Linked DNA regions of Streptomyces clavuligerus. The protein of the gene in region 1 interacts with the protein of each later gene in a pairwise test. Links are inferred from orthologs where the notes say so. Each region holds a gene or a part of one and is shown on either strand. Other genes may lie near its edges. The genes, in order: rlmN and ftsZ.

Region 1 (9,139 bases):
GCCGCTGCCACACCTCGCGCGGGGTACCGGTCTGCGCGATCCGCCCGTCCCGCATGATCACCACCCGGTCCGCGAGGGTGAACGCCTCGCCCTGGTCATGGGTGACGGCGAGCACCGTGGTGCCCAGCCGGGCGAACAGCTCGCGCAACTCCACCACCAGCCGCTCCCGCAGCACCCGGTCGAGCTGCCCCAGCGGCTCGTCCAGCATCAGCAGCCGGGGCTCGGGCGCGAGCGCCCGCGCGAGCGCCACCCGCTGCTGCTCACCGCCGGAGAGCGAGGCGACGGAGCGCCGCTCGGCCCCCGGGAGCCCCACCAGCTCCAGCAGCGCGGCCACCCGCCGCTGCCGCTCGGCACCGCCGACCCCGCGCATCCGCAGTCCGAAGCCCACATTGCCGCCGGTGTCCCGTTGCGGGAAGAGCTGGTGGTCCTGGAACATCAGGCCCAGGTTGCGGCGGTGCACGGGGACACCCGCCTGGTCGGCACCGGCCAGCAGCACCCGTCCCGCCGTCGGCGGCTGAAGCCCCGCGACCACCCGGAGCAGCGTGGACTTCCCGCTGCCGCTCGGCCCGAGCACACACACGGTCTCGTGCGCGGCGACCGTGAGGGAGACCGCGTCGAGCACATCGCGCGCCCCGAACCGTACGGTCACCCCGTCCAGTGTCAGCAGGGCCATCAGAACGCCGCCGCCGTGGCGGACGACGCCGAAGAAGACGCCGACGGAGACGCCGACGAAGAAGGACGGACGCGAATCCGCTCCAGCAGGAAGAGCGCCACCGCGCACACCACCATCAGAATCGTGCTCAGGGCCATCGCCTGTCCGTAGTTGAGTTCACCGGGGCGGCTCAGCAGCCGGGCCACCGCGACCGGCAGTGTCGGCTGATCGGGCCGGGCCAGGAAGACCGTCGCCCCGAACTCGCCCAGCGAGACCGCGAAGGCGAACCCCGCGGAGATCAGCAGTGCCCGGCTCACCAGGGGGAAGTCCACCTCGCGCCAGACCCGCAGCGGCGAGGCGCCCAGCACCGCCGCCGCCTCCCGCAGCCGCCCGTCCACCGCGCGCAGCACCGGCAGCATGGTCCGCACCACGAACGGGGTGCCCACCAGCGCCTGGGCGAGCGGGACCAGAATCCAGGAGGAGCGCAGATCGAGCGGCGGCTCGTCCAGGGCGATCAGAAAACCGAAGCCGACGGTCACCGCGGACACTCCGAGCGGCAGCATCAGCAGCGCGTCGAAACCGCGGGTCAGCCGTCCCGCCCGCCGGGTGAGCGCGGCGGCGGCCAGCGAGCCGACCAGCACCGCGACGGCGGTCGCCGCGAGCGCGTACTCCAGCGAGTTCCCCACCGCCTCGATCGGCGGGACGAGAAACGCCCCGCCCGCCTCGTCCAGCGTGCCCAGCGAGCGGTAGTGGTCGAGGCCGTAGCCGCCGGACGTGTCGAACGACCGTTCCACCAGCACCGCCAGCGGGGTCAGCAGCAGAACGGCCACGGTGAGCAGCACCCCGGCGAGCAGTGCCCGCTGACCGGCGCCGCGCACGGGGCGCGCGGCGCGCTCCGGGTCCACCAGCCGCAGCGCGCCCTCGCGCCGCCGCACGGCCCGGGCGTGCACCGCGAGCACGGTGCCGACCACCGCGAACTGCACCAGCGTCAGCACGGCGGCGGTGCGCAGATCGAGCAGTTGGGCGGTCTGCCGGTAGATCTCCACCTCCAGCGTCGCGGTGGTGGGGCCGCCGAGGATCTGGACGATGCCGAAGGAGGTGAAGGTGAAGAGGAAGACCATCAGCGCGGCGGCGGCCACCGCGGGCGTGAGCACGGGCAGCGTCACCCGGCGCCAGGCGGTGAACCGTCCGGCGCCGAGCACCCGGGCGGCCTCCTCCTGCCGGGGGTCGAGCTGGCCCCAGAGCCCGCCCACGGTGCGGACCACGACGGCGTAGTTGAAGAAGACATGGGCCAGCAGAATGGCCCACACCGTGCCGTCGAGCCGGACGCCCCACAGTTCGTCGAGGACTCCGCCCCGTCCCACCAGTGCGAGGAAGGCGCTGCCGACGACCACCGTCGGCAGCACGAAGGGCACCGTGACCACGGCGCGCAGCAGCTTCTTGCCGGGGAAGGAGAAGCGGGCCAGGACATAGGCGCCGGGCAGCGCGATCAGCAGGGTGAGCACGGTGGAGACGACGGCCTGCCAGGTGGTGAACCAGAGCACCCGCTGGAGGTCGTCGCGCCCGAGTACCTCGCCGATCCGGCCGAACTGCCAGACCCCGTCGATCCGCAGTCCCCGGCCGACGATCGCGGCGACGGGGTGGGCGAAGAAGACCGCGAAGAACGCGAGGGGCACGGCCATCAGACCGAGCCGCCCCGCGTTCCGCCGCAGTGCCGCACCGGCGCGCCCGGCCGGGCCGGGGCGGGCCGGGGCGGTTCCGGTTCCGGTTCCGGTTCCCGTGGGAACGGTCACCTCAGGACGGTCGAGGACCATGTCTGAATCCACTGCTCACGGTTGTCGGCGATGGTGCCGGGGTCGACCGTCGGCGGCTGCTCGATCCTCGTGCCGTGCGCGGTGAAGATCTCGGGCAGCTTCGCCCCGTCGAGCACCGGGTTCACGAACATCTTCAGCGGCAGGTCCTCCTGGAAGGTCTTCGAGACCATGAAGTCCAGCAGCGCCTTGCCGCCCGCCTCGTTCTTCGCCCCGTTCAGCAGGCCCGCGAACTCGATCTGCCGGAAGCAGGTGCCGTCCGCCACCCCGGTGGGGGCCTCGGCGGGCTGCGGATCGGCGTACAGCACCTCGACCGGCGGGCTGGAGGCGTACGAGACGACCAGCGGCCTCTCGCCCTTGGCCTTCCGGCCGCCCGCCGAGCCCGAGAACTCCTCGTTGTACGCCTCGGACCAGCCGTCGACGACCTTGACCCCGTTCTCCTTGAGGTCCTTCCAGTACTCCTGCCAGCCCTTCTCCCCATAGCGGGCGACCGTGCCCAGGAGGAAGCCGAGACCCGGGGAGGAGGTGGCCGCGTTCTCCACCACCAGCAGGTTCTTGTACTCGGGCTTGATCAGGTCGTCGAAGGTCCGCGGCGGGGCCAGCTTCTTGTCCGCGAAGTACTTCTTGTCGTAGTTGACGCAGATGTCGCCGGTGTCGACGGGGGTGACACGGTGACGCCCGCGGTCCAGCTCGACCGCGTCGCCGACCTGGTCCAGGCCCTTGGCCTCGTAGGAGGTGAAGATCCCGTTGTCGAGTGCGCGCGACAGCAGGGTGTTGTCGACGCCGAAGAACACATCGCCCTGCGGGGAGCCCTTGGTCAGGATCTCCTTGTTCAGCGCCTCACCGGCGTCTCCGCTCTTGAGCACCTTGACGGTGTAGCCGGTGCTCCTGGTGAACTCCTTCAGCACCTTCTCGGAGACGGCGAACGACTCATGGGTGACCAGGGTGACGGTCGTGGACGAGGAGCCGCCCGACCCGGAGCCTTTCGAGCCCCCTGAGCCCTCGGAGTCCGAGCCCCCGCCGCAGGCCGCGAGCGCGCTGACGCCCAGGGCCGCCGCCAGCGCGGTGGCCACCGTCTTCTTGGTGTTCACTGAGATTCCTCCTGGGACCGGAGTGGCCAGGAAGAGACGCGGCCCCGCCCGGTCCCCGGAAAGGAGGGCCCGGCGGGGCGCAACAGCTTGAGGTGGTGACCGAACTTCCTACCCGGAATGACCCGGGCGAGGTTCAGAGGGTCTGCGGCCGTCGGCTGCCGCACTCTCAGCGCTGTGGCGCTCCCCTGTCGGATGGGTATACAGATGTCAGTGGATGGTCATCACGGCGATGACCTGGCACAGCGTACAAGGTCACCCCCGGGCGGCGGCAGCCCCCACCGGGGCCGCCGCACCGCGTCGGGGTCAGCGCTCGGCGGCGGCGAGCTGTCCGCAGGCGCCGTCGATCTCCTGGCCCCGGGTGTCCCGCACGGTCACGGGAACCCCGTGCGCGGCGATCGCCTCGACGAACGCCTTCTCGTCCTCGGGCCGGGACGCGGTCCACTTGGAGCCCGGGGTGGGGTTGAGCGGGATCAGATTGACATGGACCCGCTTGCCCTTGAGCAGCCGTCCCAGCAGGTCGCCCCGCCAGGCGTGGTCGTTGATGTCGCGGATCAGGGCGTACTCGATGGAGACCCGGCGGCCCGACTTCTCCGCGTACTCCCAGGCGGCGTCCAGCACCTCCCGCACCTTCCACCGGGTGTTGACCGGGACCAGTGTGTCGCGCAGCTCGTCGTCCGGGGCGTGCAGCGAGACCGCGAGCCGGCACTTGAAGCCCTCGTCGGCGAAGCGCAGCATCGCGGGCACCAGACCGACCGTGGAGACGGTGATCCCGCGCTGCGAGAGGCCGAGCCCGTCGGGCTCCGGGTCGGTGAGCCTGCGGATGGCACCGACGACCCGCTTGTAGTTGGCCAGGGGCTCGCCCATGCCCATGAAGACGATGTTCGACAGCCGGGCGGGGCCGCCGGGGACCTCTCCGTCGCGCAGGGCGCGCATGCCGTCGACGATCTGGTGGACGATCTCGGCGGTGGAGAGATTGCGGTCGAGCCCGGCCTGCCCGGTGGCGCAGAACGGGCAGTTCATCCCGCAGCCCGCCTGGGAGGAGATGCACATCGTCACCCGGTCCGGGTAGCGCATCAGCACGGACTCGACCAGGGTGCCGTCGTGCAGCCGCCACAGGGTCTTGCGGGTGGTGTCGTTGTCGCACGACACATGCCGGACGACGGACATCAGATCGGGCAGCAGCTCGGAGGCGAGCCGCTCCCGCGCCGCGGCGGGGATGTCCGTCCACGCGGCCGGGTCGTGGGCGTACCGCGCGAAGTAGTGCTGCGAGAGCTGCTTGGCACGGAACGGCTTCTCGCCGATCGCGGCGACGGCTTCCTTGCGCTCTGCGGGGGTGAGGTCGGCGAGGTGCCGCGGCGGCTTCTTGGCTCCGCGCGGCGCGACAAAGGTCAGTTCTCCGGGCTTGGGCATGGTCCTACCAGTGTCGCAGAGATACGACAAAGGGCTCGCCACCCTGTGGACAACGAGCCCTCGATCGAAGAACAAGCAGGTCAGAGCCGTGCGGCTGGATGGGGTCGCCCCGGTGGGCCCAAGGCCGGTGGCCGGTCGGAGCCGGGGGCCCGGCGGCCGGAGCCGGGGGCCCGGCGGCCGGAGCCGGGGGCCGGGGGGCCGGAGCCGGGCGGCCGGGGGGCCGGAGCCGGGCGGCCGGAGCCTCAGCCCGAGCCGACGAAGAGCACCAGCAGCAGCCAGACCACCGGAGCGGTCGGCAGCAGCGAGTCCAGCCGGTCCATGATGCCCCCGTGGCCCGGGAGCAGCGCGCCCATGTCCTTGATGCCCAGATCCCGCTTGATCATGGATTCACCCAGGTCGCCCAGGGTGGCGCTGACCGCGACCGCGAGCCCGAGCAGCAGCCCCTGCCACCAGCTCCCGCCGTCGATCAGGAACTCCATGAAGAGCGCGCCCGCGGCCATCGCGAAGCCGATCGCGCCCAGGAGCCCTTCCCAGGTCTTGCCGGGGCTGATCCGGGGCGCCAGTTTGCGCCTGCCGAAGCGCCAGCCGACCGCGTACGCGCCGGTGTCGCTGATGACGGTGAGCGCGAGGAAGACGAGGACCCGCCAGGGGCCGTCGTCCGCCGTGAGCATCAGCGCCACGAAGGTCGCGAGGAAGGGCACGTAGAAGACGGCGAAGACCCCGGCGGTGACATCCCGCAGATACCCCTCGGGGGGGTCCGTCATCCGCCACACCAGAACGGCGAGGGCGGTCAGGGCCGTCGCGACCCAGGCGCCCTCCGCGCCGCGCGCGTACCCCGCCACGACCATCGCCGCACCGCCCACGGCGAGCGGCACCAGCGGCGCCTTGATCTGCTTGCGTTCCTGGAGCCTGCTGGTCAGCTCCCAGAGCCCGACGACGACGGCGACCACGACGACGCCGACGAAGACGGCCTTGACGACGAAGAGCGAGGCGCCGATCACGGCACCGAGCCCGACGCCGACTCCTATCGCCGCCCTCAGATCGCGGCCCGCGTTCTTCTTCTCGCGCACTGCCTTCTTCTCCGGTACCGCCCGGCCGGGCCGTCCGGCCCGGTCTCCGGGACGCGGCTGGGCGGCGGCCGGATGGGGCGGTACGGAGCCGGGCACGGGGCCGTCGGGGCGCTGGTCGTGAAGCGGGGGGCCGCTTCGCGGGGCGGCCCCCCTCTCGCGCTGCTCACGGCCGTGGCGGCCGCTGTCTTCGGCGTCTCTACCTGCGTCGGGAAAGTCCGGCACGATGGGCATGGGCCGAGTCTGCTGTGCGGCATGCTCCTCGTACGTGGGACCCGCCGATGCGGACCCCAGGTCGGACGGTCGCCTGCCTCCGACCACGTCGGCCCTCGGCGGGGCCCCCCAGGAAGAGTCGTTCATCAGACTTCGAGCAGCTCGGCTTCCTTGTGCTTCAGCAGCTCGTCCACCTGCGCCACGTACTTCGCGGTGGTGTCGTCGAGCTCCTTCTCCCCGCGGCGGCCCTCGTCCTCGCCGACCTCGCCGTCCTTGACCAGCTTGTCGATGGCCTCCTTGGCCTTGCGGCGGACGGAGCGGATCGAGATCTTCGAGTCCTCGGCCTTGCCCTTGGCGACCTTGATGTAGTCGCGGCGGCGCTCCTCGGTCAGCTCGGGGAACACCACTCGGATGATGTTGCCGTCGTTGCTCGGGTTGACCCCGAGGTCCGAGTCGCGGATCGCCTGCTCGATGTTGCGCAGGGCGGTCTTGTCGAAGGGGGTCACCACGGCCATCCGCGGCTCCGGCACCGAGAACGACGCCAGCTGGTTGATCGGGGTCAGCGCGCCGTAGTAGTCGGCGACGATCTTGTTGAACATCGCCGGGTGCGCACGCCCGGTGCGGATCGCGGCGAAGTCCTCCTTGGCGACCACGACGGCCTTCTCCATTTTCTCCTCGGCTTCGAGGAGGGTCTCTTCGATCACCACTTGCTCCTGCGTGTCTTGAGTAGGCTGCGGTCCCCCGGGCCGTGGGCCACGGGGGAATGCCCGGGCCGGGCGGAACGTCTGTCGCGTCTTCCCTGCACGGTGTCCGACCGGCAGGGCTTTGTCCATGCCCCGGACGGCCGCCGCGGCGGCCGTCCCGGACGTCCCGGAATCAGGCCCGGGTGCCCTCGTCGCTCACCAGTGTGCCGATCTTCTCACCCTTGACGGCCCGCGCGATATTGCCCTCGGCGAGAAGTTCGAAGACCAGGATCGGCAGGGCGTTGTCCCGGCACAGGGTGATGGCGGTGGCGTCGGCGACCTTGAGGTCGCGGGCGAGCACCTCGCCGTACTCCAGCGCGTCGAACTTCACCGCGTCGGGGTTGGCCTTGGGGTCGGAGTCGTAGACACCGTCGACACCGTTCTTGCCCATCAGCAGGGCCTCGGCCTGGATCTCCAGGGCGCGCTGTGCGGCGGTGGTGTCGGTGGAGAAGTAGGGCATGCCCATACCCGCGCCGAAGATCACCACACGGCCCTTCTCCAGGTGGCGCACCGCGCGCAGCGGGATATAGGGCTCGGCGACCTGCGCCATGGTGATGGCGGTCTGGACCCGGGAGTCGATGCCCTCCTTCTCCAGGAAGTCCTGGAGGGCGAGGCAGTTCATCACGGTGCCGAGCATGCCCATGTAGTCGGAGCGGGCCCGGTCCATGCCGCGCACCTGGAGCTCGGCGCCGCGGAAGAAGTTGCCGCCGCCGATGACCACGGCGACCTCTGCGCCGTCCCGGACCACCGCGGCAATCTCGCGGGCGATGGCGTGCACCACGTCGGGATCGACGCCGAGTCCTCCGCCGCCGGAGAACGCCTCACCGGAGAGCTTCAGCATGAAGCGCCCGGCCTTCTTCACGTCATGCTTCCCGTCGTGGTCGCTGTTGTCGCCGGTTGCCTTGGTGGCGTCCGCGCCCTTGTTCATGGAGATCTCCTCGTGCACATACGAAGAAGGCCATTGCCGCTCGGGTGCTGGTGTCCCTGTCGGCAATGGCCTCCTCGTCAGATCTGCGGTCGTCCGGCGCCTTGACGTCGCTGTGCCGAGGGGCACACGCGGCCGTCGACAGCGTGAGAAACCCTAGCGGGCTCCCGGATCGATCGCGTACTCGCCGTACTCGCTCAGGCGCCGACGCGGATGCGCGCGAAACGCTTCAGCTCGACACCGGCCTCGTCAAGAATCTTCTTGACGGACTTCTTGTTGTCCTTGGCGAACGGCTGGTCAAGAAGGGTGACCTCCTTGAAGAAGCCGTTGACCCGACCCTCGACGATCTTGGGCAGGGCGGCCTCGGGCTTGCCCTCCTCACGCGAGGTGGCCTCGGCCACGCGACGCTCGTTCTCGACGACCTCGGCCGGGACGTCCTCACGGGTGAGGTAGGTCGGCGCGAAGGCGGCGACGTGCTGGGCCACGTCCTTGGCGACGACAGCGGCGGCGTCGCCGCCCTTGTCCAGCTCGACCAGGACGCCGACCTGCGGGGGCAGGTCAGGCATGGTGCGGTGCAGGTAGACGCCCACGTAGCCGCCGGAGAACTGCGCGAAGCGGTCCAGGACGATCTTCTCGCCGAGGTTGGCGTTCGCCTCGTCCACGAAGGCCTGGACGGTCTTGCCCGGCTCGATCTCGGAGGCGAGCAGCGCCTCCAGGTCGGCCGGGGAGGACGCGGCGACGTGCGCGGCCAGCGTGTTGGCGGTGGCGAGGAACTTGTCACCCTTGGCGACGAAGTCCGTCTCGCACTTCAGCTCCAGCAGCACACCGGAGGTCTGGTCCTCGGAGATGAGGGCGACGACGGCACCGTTGGTGGCGGAACGGCCCTCGCGCTTGGCGACGCCCTTCTGGCCCTTGACGCGCAGCAGCTCGACGGCCTTCTCGACGTCGCCCTCGGCCTCGACCAGCGCCTTCTTGCAGTCCATCATGCCGGCGCCGGTCAGCTCGCGGAGCTTCTTGACGTCAGCGGCGGTGTAGTTCGCCATGTCCTTGAGTCTCTTCTCGAAAAGTCGAAAGTCGAAGATCTGTCGCCGGGTGCGCAGAGAGGCCGGCGGGCCGTCTCAGGACAGTGTGACGCAGATCCACGGGTGTACGGCGGGGGCCGGTGCGCGTGTCACCGTCCCCCGCCGTTCACCTACCGAAGCTGTACGGGCGTCAGGCCTGCTCGGC
Region 2 (9,002 bases), 3.7 Mb from region 1 along the record:
TCGGCTGGCCCATCGGCGGGTTGCCGCCCATGGAGTGGCCCATCGCCGGGGCACCGGCCGACGCCATCGACGGCGACGGCGGCAGCGAGGCGGCCGACGGGGTCCGCGGCGGGGCCAGCGAGTCGTCGGCCTGGGTCTCCAGCTGACGGAGCTGGCTCTCCAGGTAGGACTTCAGACGGGTGCGGTACTCACGCTCAAAGCCGCGGAGGTCTTCGACCTTGCGCTCCAGCGTCGCCCGCGCGGACTCCAGGGAGCCCATGGCCACGCGGTGCTTCTCCTGCGCGTCCCGCTCCAGCGCGTCGGCCTTGGCGCGGGCGTCCCGCTCCAGGCCCTCGGCGCGCGAACGGGCCTCGCCGACAATCTTGTTGGCCTCGGAACGGGCCTCCGCGATCGCCTGGTCGGCGGTCTGCTGGGCCAGCGAGAGCACACGGGCCGCGCTGTCGCCGCCGGGGCCCTGACCGGGCGGCGGCATCTGCGGGCCACCATGGCCGCCCATGGGACCGGGGCCACCCATCGGACCGCCCATCGGGCCGCCCTGCATGGGGCCGCCGGGGCCCATCGGACCACCGTGGCTGGGACCGGCCGGCAGCTGAGGCGCTCCACCCGGCAGTTGGGGGGGACCCATCTGCGGAGGCTGCTGCTGGACCGGCGGACCCGATATGGCAGCGGGTACCGGGGCCCCCGGGGCACCCCGTCCGTCCTGGGGCTCCGGAGCCTTGCGCATCGCCTGCTGCTGCTGGTGCTGCTGCTGCTGATTCTGCGCGGCGGCACGAGTCGCCGCGGCCAGCTTGGCGCGCAGGTCCTCGTTCTCCCGGAGCAACCGGGTCAATTCGGATTCGACCTCGTCGAGGAAGGCATCGACCTCGTCCTCGTCATAGCCTTCTCGGAGGCGGACGGTCGTGAACTGCTTGTTCCGCACGTCCTCGGGGGTCAGCGGCATCTCTTCTTCACCTCTACGTAGTCGTCGGCAGTCGGCAAGACCGTATCGTCCACTCCTACCCTTCTCCTCACGCGAAACGACCCACGATGCTGAGAAGGACCCAAACGATGATCATCAGAACGAAGAAGGACAGGTCGAGTGCCACGCCCCCGAGACGCAACGGCGGGATGAACCGCCGAAGAAGCTTGAGCGGTGGGTCGGTGACAGTGTAGGTGGCCTCCAGGAGGACCACCATCGCCTTGCCGGGTTGCCATGAACGGGCGAACTGGAAGACGTAGTCCATGACCAAACGGAAGAACAGGACGACGAGGAAACACAACAGCGCGATATAGACCACCTGTAGTGCGACGCTCATCCTGCGCTTCCCTCTCCCCTGTGCGTCCGTGGCCCGGCCCCGGTGGGCCGGCCAGGTCCTGCCTCATCTCAGCTCTGGTTGAAGAAACCGCCCTCTGCGATACGGGCTTTGTCCTCCGCCGTGACATCGACGTTAGCAGGAGACAGCAGGAACACCTTCTGTGTCACCCGCTCAATGCTGCCATGGAGACCGAAGACCAGTCCCGCAGCGAAGTCGACGAGTCGCTTCGCGTCGGTGTCGTCCATCTCCGTGAGATTCATGATCACTGGAGTGCCCTCGCGGAAGTGTTCCCCGATGGTACGGGCCTCGTTGTAGGTCCGCGGGTGCAGTGTGGTGATGCGGTAGGGCTCCCGCTCGGACACGACCTTGGGCATGATCACCGGCGCGTTCTTCTCCAGGTTGGGGCGTTCGGGTGTGATGGATGCCACGGGGGCAATTCGCGCCGGACGCCCGTTTTCTGCGGGTAGCGAAGTCGGCAGCGGCATCGGGTCGCGCGGGGGCGGAGGCTGGACGGCGCGCACCGGTTCCTCGCGCTCCACCGGATGCGCGGGCGGGTGCCGACGGTGTTCCCGTTCCGGCTCCGGCTCGGGCTCGAAGTCGTCGTCGGGGTCGAAGCCCCTGCCGTCGTACCCATCGTCCTCCACGAGGCCGAGGTAGACCGCCATCTTGCGCATCGCGCCGGCCATGCTCTGAGTCCTCCGCTCTGTGGTGGATCGCTTTGTTCGCAAATGTCGCACTGCCGCCAAGTGCCCGCGATCCACTGGGTCTGCCCGCTTTACCGCGGGAATGACCATATTTTCTGCTGTGGTCCGACTCTTGGCGACGTTACCCGAGCCGGGGACGGACTCCGAGTACCGCCGTACCGACGCGTACATGTGTCGCACCGGCGGCGACGGCCTCTTCGAGGTCCGTACTCATCCCCGCCGAGACCATGTTCGCAGCAGGATGCCCCACGCGCAGGTCCGCCGAGATTTCCATCAGCCGGTCGAACGCGGCCCGTTGCCGTCCCGCATAGGGTCCGACCAGCGGTGCGACCGTCATCAGACCGTCGAACCGAAGTCCGGCGGACCCCTCGATCGCGGTGGCGAGTTCCTCGGTCCCGCCCGGCGCGACCCCGCCGCGCTCCCCGCGTGCGCCGGTCTCCGCGTCCAGCGCCACCTGGATCAGACACCCCACTTCACGCCCCGCGCGGACCGCCGCGGAGGAGAGCGCCGTGACCAGCTTCATACGATCGACCGACTGCACCACATCGGAATATCCCAGTACAGAACGGACCTTGTTCGTCTGCAACTGACCGACAAAGTGCCATTGGAGATCGAGATCGGCGCACGCGGCGGCCTTGGGGGCGGCGTCCTGATCGCGGTTCTCGGCGACGTTTCTCACACCGAGTTCATACAGAAGGCGGACATCGCTCGCGGGATAGGTCTTGGTGACCACGACGAGGGTCACCTCCTCCCGCTTCCGCCCGGCGGCGGCGCAGGCGGCGGCGATACGTTCCTCCACCTTCGCCAGATTTTCGGCGAGTTCGTCCCGGCGCGCCGGGTCCGGAAGCTCGTGTCGTTCCGTCATGCTGCTGTCTCTCCTGCCGGGGAAGCGGCGCCCGCCCCCTCGGAGAACGGCTCCAACCAGACATATCCGGCGAGCCGCCCGGTGGTGCGGTCGCGGCGGTACGAGTAGTGGTCCTGTGATTCCCGGGTGCACACCGGCGATGCCTGCCGGTCCCGCACCCCGACCGCCGCGAGCTGGGCGTGGACCCCGGCGACGACATCGATGCCCGGGGTGCCCCAGGCGGTCTCGGCCCAGGCGGCCGGCTCCGCTGCGGCGACCTCCGCGCGCATTGCGGCGGGCACCTCATAGCACCGGCCGCAGATCGCGGGCCCGGTGCGGGCGACGATCCGCTCGGGCCGCGCGCCCAGTTCCGCCATCGCCCCGACGGTGGCGGCGACCACCCCGAGGGCCATCCCGATCCGGCCCGCGTGGGCGGCGCCCGCCACCCCGGCCACCGGATCGGCCAGCAGAACGGGGACGCAGTCGGCGGTCAGCACGGCGAGGGCCAGGCCGCGCCGGGTGGTGACCACCCCGTCCACCGCCGGAACCGGCCCCGTGCCCCAGGGCGCGTCGGCCCGTACGACCTCCCGGCCGTGCACCTGGTTCATCCAGACCACCCGGCCCGGGTCGAACCCGAGCGCCTTGGCGGCGGTCTCCCGGTTGGTCCGTACGGCCCCGGGGTCGTCGCCGACCGCTCCGCCGAGGTTCAGCTCCTCGTACGGAACGGCGCTCACCCCGCCCCACCGGGTGGTGAAGGCGAAGTGGGCGCCGTTCGCGTGTATCGCGTCGTGCCGCACGGTCACTTCAGGAAGTCCGGGACATCCAGTTCCTCGGCCGAGGTGTCCGGGTAGGGACGGGCCGGCGGGACCTGCGGGGTGATGGCCGGGCCGCGGTCGGCCTGGACCGGGGCGGGCTCGGCCGGAGGCTCCTCGCGCACCGGTACCGAGCCGAGGCCGATCGGGCGGGACGAGGGCTCGGGGCGCTGCGCGGGCGGCTGCGCCTCCTCGCGCTTGGCGCCCGCGGAGCCGAGGACGGTGTCCCGGCGGACCGGCGGCTGACCGCCGTCGAAGCCCGCGGCGATGACCGTGACCCGGACCTCGTCGCCGAGGGCGTCGTCGATGACCGCGCCGAAGATGATGTTGGCCTCGGGGTGGGCCGCCTCGCTCACCAGCTGGGCCGCCTCGTTGATCTCGAAGAGACCGAGGTCGGAGCCGCCGGAGATGGACAGCAGCACCCCGCGGGCGCCGTCGATGGACGCCTCCAGGAGCGGCGAGGAGATCGCCATCTCGGCCGCCGCCACCGCACGGTCGTCGCCCCGGGCCGAGCCGATGCCCATGAGGGCGGACCCGGCCTCGGACATCACGGACTTGACGTCGGCGAAGTCGAGGTTGATCAGACCGGGCGTGGTGATGAGGTCGGTGATGCCCTGGACGCCCGAGAGCAGTACCTGGTCGGCGGACTTGAACGCGTCGAGCACGCTGACCTGGCGGTCCGAGATGGACAGCAGCCGGTCGTTGGGGATGACGATGAGGGTGTCGACCTCTTCGCGGAGCTCGGCGATGCCGTCCTCCGCCTGGTTGGCGCGGCGGCGGCCCTCGAAGGTGAAGGGCCGGGTGACCACACCGATCGTCAGGGCGCCCAGGGAGCGCGCGATGTTGGCCACGACGGGCGCGCCGCCGGTGCCGGTGCCGCCGCCCTCACCAGCGGTGACGAAGACCATGTCGGCCCCCTTGAGGACCTCCTCGATCTCCTCGCGGTGGTCCTCGGCGGCCTTGCGGCCGACGGCCGGGTTGGCGCCCGCGCCGAGTCCCCGGGTGAGTTCGCGGCCGACGTCGAGCTTGACGTCGGCGTCGCTCATCAACAACGCCTGAGCGTCGGTGTTGATGGCGATGAACTCGACGCCCTTGAGACCGACCTCGATCATTCGGTTGATGGCATTGACACCACCGCCGCCGACACCGATGACCTTGATGACTGCGAGGTAGTTCTGCGGTGCTGCCACGTCGAAGGCCTCTCGCCTCGAAATACGTGCCGCCCCCGCGCTGTACCCGCGCGGCGGCGGCTGATGCCGATGGGGCGGTCCGACCGCGCCGACCCGAACCCTAACGTTGAAGTTTAGGGTTACCCGTGTGTCTGTTCGCTGGACTCCCCGAACAGGACACTAAGTCGACAAGCGGCGCGCGTTCAATGAACACGCCGAACCTCCCGTTTTTCTTTTCACCCTATGTGATCAGCCGTTGCGCTGACCACCCAGGGGGCCGGGAGAGGTGCTCCGGCGTCAACTCCCGGACACCGCCGGGGTGGTGGGAGCACTCACATCGAAGTGCCGGGCCCGGGGTGCGGCTTTCAGAAGCGCGGTGAGGGCGCGCGCCTTCGCCTCACCCTCTTCGGGGCTCCCCCACACCACCGTGCGCCCCCCGGTCAACTCCAGGACCATGTCGTCATATGAACGCACTACCAGGGTACGCAGCTCGTCGGCGACCTTTCCCGGCAGTTCGCCCCTGACCCGTACCGCCTCCTCGGTCAGCCGGGAGAGCGGGAAGCGGCGCAGGCCCGGGGAGCGCTCGGCGGCGAGTTCGAGCCGGGGTACCCCCTTGACCGGCCGGTGCGCGGTCGCGAACCGGACCCCTTCGCGGTCCACCTCGACAAAGCGCTTCCCCTGGACGAGCAGCAGCACGGGCTGACGTTCGGTCACCTCCAGGGTGACGCCCCGGGGCCAGTCACGGGAGACCTCCACGGAGCCGACGCGCGGCAGCCGCTCACGGACGCGCTCCCCGATGGCGTCGGTGTCCAGGGAGACGACCGGCTCGCCCAGGGGCACCCGGGCCGCCTCGACCACCTGCGCGGGTGTCAGCACCCGGGTCCCGGTGGCCTCGACCCGCTCGACGCGCAGCCAGGAGGAGCCGTGGAGCAGCCAGCCGAGGCCCGCGGTGAGCGCCACGGCCGCCAGGGCGACCAGCACTCCCCTGCGGCCGGGCCGCAGCCTGCCCCGGGCCGGGGCGCCGGAGGGCGGGCCGGGCTCCGGCCGGGGGCGGCGCGGGGGTCTCTTCGCACCGCGCTCGGCGGTGGTGGGTCCGGCCACGCTCCGGTCTCCTTCCTGCCGGCGCCCGGGGCCCTGCGCCCCGGGCCGGGCGGCCTCACGCCTGACGGCGTGCGGCGATCGCCTCGTACACCATGCCGACAAGCAGATTGTCGGCGTCCCGGCGGCCGAACTCGGCGGCGGCGCGGGACATCTCGTACAGCCGATGCGGATCGGCCAGTACCGGGAGGACATGGCCCTGGACCCACTCGGCGGTCAGCTCGGAGTCGTCGACGAGGAGTCCGCCGCCCGCCTTGACGACCGGCTGGGCGTTGAGCCGCTGTTCGCCGTTGCCGATCGGCAGCGGGACATAGGCGGCGGGGAGCCCGACGGCCGACAGCTCGGCGACGGTCATCGCTCCGGCGCGGCAGAGCATCATGTCGGCGGCGGCGTAGGCGAGATCCATCCGGTCCACATACGGTACCGGGACATATGGCGGCATTCCCGGCATGTTGTCCGCGTGCGGCAGCTCGTTCTTCGGGCCGACCGCGTGCAGGATCTGGATGCCGGAGCGCTGGAGGACGGGCGCGGCCTGCTGGATGACCTCGTTGAGCCGCCGGGCGCCCTGGGAGCCGCCGGAGACCAGCAGGGTGGGCAGATGGGGGTCGAGGCCGAAGACCTCGCGCGCCTCGGGGCGCACCCGGGCCCGGTCCAGGGTGGCGATGGTGTACCGCAGCGGGATGCCGATGTAGCGGGCCCCGCGCAGCTTGTTGTCGGGGGTGGCGACGGCCACCCCGGCGGCGTACCGGGAGCCGATCTTGTTGGCGAGCCCGGGGCGCGCGTTGGCCTCGTGGACCACGATCGGCACCCCGAGCCGTTTGGCGGCAAGATAGCCGGGGAGGGCCACATAGCCGCCGAAGCCGACGACACAGTCGGCCTTGGTGCGCTCCAGGACCTGCTCGGCGGCCTTGATGGTGCCGCGCAGCCGCCCGGGGACGGTGATCAGCTCCGGGGTCGGCCTCCGGGGCAGCGGGACGGCGGGGATCAGCGCCAGCTCATAGCCCCGCTCCGGCACCAGCCGGGTCTCCAGTCCGCGCTCCGTGCCCAGGGCGGTGATGCCCACGGTCGGGTCCTGCCTGCGCAGGGCGTCCGCGAGGGCCAGCGCGGGCTCGATATGGCCGGCGGTCCCACCGCCGGCGAGGACGACATGCACCGAAATTCACCGCTCTCCGGACGGACGCCCCGTAGCGCGCCGTCTCATCGTTTTCCATCTCCCCCCTGGCCTCCGCATGGCCAGGGCCGCCTTCGCGGCGGGCTCCTCCCGCGCGAACGCGATGAGCAACCCGACGGCGAACATGGTCGGCAGCAGGGCCGACCCTCCGTAGGAGAACAGCGGCAGGGGAACACCGGCGATCGGCAGCAGTCCGAGCACCGCGCCGATGTTGACCATGGCCTGGGCCATGATCCAGGTGGTCACACCTCCCGCCGCGTACCTGACGAAGTGGTCCTCCGTGCGTCCGGCCACGCGGATACCCGCATAGCCTAGAGCCGCGAACAGACCGAGCACCGACAGCGTCCCCGCCAGACCCAGTTCCTCCCCGGCGATGGCGAAGATGAAGTCGGTATGCGATTCAGGCAGTTGACCCCATTTTTCCACACTTGCCCCGAGACCGGAACCAAACCATCCGCCGGAGGCGAGCGCATAGAGTCCGTGCACGGCCTGCCAGCACTCCCCCTGGGGGCCGAGGTCCTTCGCCCCCACACAGAAAAGCCGGGACATCCGGTTCTCACTGGTGCGGATCAGCATGAAGCCGACCAGACCGGCGACGGCCAGCACCCCCACGAAGAGCCGGGTGGGCGCGCCCGCCAGCCAGAGCAGCCCGAAGAGGATGGCGGTGAGGATCATCGCCGTCCCCATGTCCCCGCCGAGCATGATCAGCCCAAGCAGGACAAAGCCCACCGGAACCAGCGGAACCAGTATGTGCTTCCACTGGTTCAGCAGCCGCTTCTCCTGTTTGCGGGCGAGCAGGTCCGCGCCCCACAGGATCAGCGCCAGCTTGCCGAACTCACTGGGCTGGAGCTGGAACGGGCCGCCGAGCGAGAGCCAGTTCTGATTGCCGCCGACCGACTCGCCTATCCCCGGGACCTGCACCAGCGCCATCAGGAAGACGGTCACGAGCAGCAGCGGATAGGCCAGCGCCCGGTGCAGCCGGGAGGGCGTCCGGGAGGCGATCACCAGCAGCACGGTGCCGATGACCGCGGCGAGGAACTGTTTGCGGAAGAAATAGGTGCCCGGCAGCGAGAGCGAGAGCGCCTTGATCATCGAGGCCGAGTAGACCATCACCAGACCGAGCACGGTGATCAGCAGCGCGCTGCCCATGATGACGTAGTACGCCGTGAGCGGACGGTCCCAGGCCCGGCGGACCCGCTCGTACAGCCGGCGCGGGGCACCGCCGCGCGGCGGGCGGGAGCCGGTGGCGGCGGAGCGCCGGAGCGCGGACGAGCCGGTACGGGGCGCCGGGGCCCTGCCCTCGCGGGAACGGGCACCTCCCCGTGGGACGGCCTGGCCGGTGGAGCGGCGGGGCCCCGTGGTGGTGTCGTCGGCGGGCATGGACGCTGTCCCCTCCAGTCGTGCCTGGCGCGCCGCGCCGCGCGCCCCGGACGGTCCCCGGGGCGCGGTCGGCAGCGCGGAGGTCGGGCGGGTCAGGCGCGCTCGGCGGCGAGTGCGCGGACCGCGTCGGCGAACGCCTCGCCTCGCTTGGTGTAGTTGACGAACATGTCCATCGAGGCACAGGCGGGGGCGAGGAGAACCGTGTCCCCCGGCCGGGCGAGCCGCGCCGCCTCCCGGACCGCCGCCGCCATCGCCCCAGTGTCGGTCCGGTCGAGGTCCACGACCGGGACCTCGGGGGCGTGTCGTGCCAGGGCTTCCCGAATCAGCGCGCGATCGGCCCCCATGAGCACGACGGCGCGCAGCCGGTCGGCCGATTGTCCGACCAGTTCGTCGAAGACCGCTCCCTTGGCCAGTCCCCCCGCGATCCATACGATCGGTTCATAGGCCGCCAGGGAGGCCGCCGCGGCATGGGTGTTGGTGGCCTTGGAGTCGTCCACATAGGCCACGCCCGCCACGTCCGCGACCTTCT

What was found.
Region 2: the proteins of rlmN (region 1) and ftsZ interact in binary tests that used the Escherichia coli proteins (3 or more experiments, as listed by UniProt). The link is inferred for Streptomyces clavuligerus from one-to-one orthologs.

Annotation. Positions count from the first base shown.
Region 1 is NZ_CP027858.1:1,453,481-1,462,619, forward strand. Bases 2,912-5,864 are described here. They hold rlmN (dual-specificity RNA methyltransferase RlmN), read right to left. Parts: upstream 4,965-5,864; coding sequence 3,858-4,964; downstream 2,912-3,857. Other genes in these bases: CRV15_RS05750 (thiamine ABC transporter substrate-binding protein), read right to left, coding at 2,912-3,554; CRV15_RS05760 (phosphatidate cytidylyltransferase), read right to left, coding at 5,207-5,864. In the rest of the region: CRV15_RS05740 (ABC transporter ATP-binding protein), read right to left, coding at 1-673; CRV15_RS05745 (ABC transporter permease), read right to left, coding at 673-2,334; more of CRV15_RS05750, read right to left, coding at 2,442-2,911; more of CRV15_RS05760, read right to left, coding at 5,865-6,391; frr (ribosome recycling factor), read right to left, coding at 6,391-6,948; pyrH (UMP kinase), read right to left, coding at 7,121-7,915; tsf (translation elongation factor Ts), read right to left, coding at 8,110-8,955; rpsB (30S ribosomal protein S2), read right to left, coding at 9,125-9,139.
Region 2 is NZ_CP027858.1:5,186,092-5,195,093, reverse strand. The notes cover bases 2,745-5,560. They hold ftsZ (cell division protein FtsZ), read right to left. Parts: upstream 4,846-5,560; coding sequence 3,643-4,845; downstream 2,745-3,642. Other genes in these bases: CRV15_RS21855 (cell division protein FtsQ/DivIB), read right to left, coding at 5,122-5,560; pgeF (peptidoglycan editing factor PgeF), read right to left, coding at 2,861-3,646; CRV15_RS21875 (YggS family pyridoxal phosphate-dependent enzyme), read right to left, coding at 2,745-2,864. Also shown: CRV15_RS21890 (DivIVA domain-containing protein), read right to left, coding at 1-940; CRV15_RS21885 (YggT family protein), read right to left, coding at 1,008-1,295; CRV15_RS21880 (cell division protein SepF), read right to left, coding at 1,364-1,981; more of CRV15_RS21875, read right to left, coding at 2,121-2,744; more of CRV15_RS21855, read right to left, coding at 5,561-5,925; murG (undecaprenyldiphospho-muramoylpentapeptide beta-N-acetylglucosaminyltransferase), read right to left, coding at 5,981-7,075; putative lipid II flippase FtsW, read right to left, coding at 7,082-8,473; murD (UDP-N-acetylmuramoyl-L-alanine--D-glutamate ligase), read right to left, coding at 8,566-9,002. UniProt on the Escherichia coli protein: Essential cell division protein that forms a contractile ring structure (Z ring) at the future cell division site. The regulation of the ring assembly controls the timing and the location of cell division.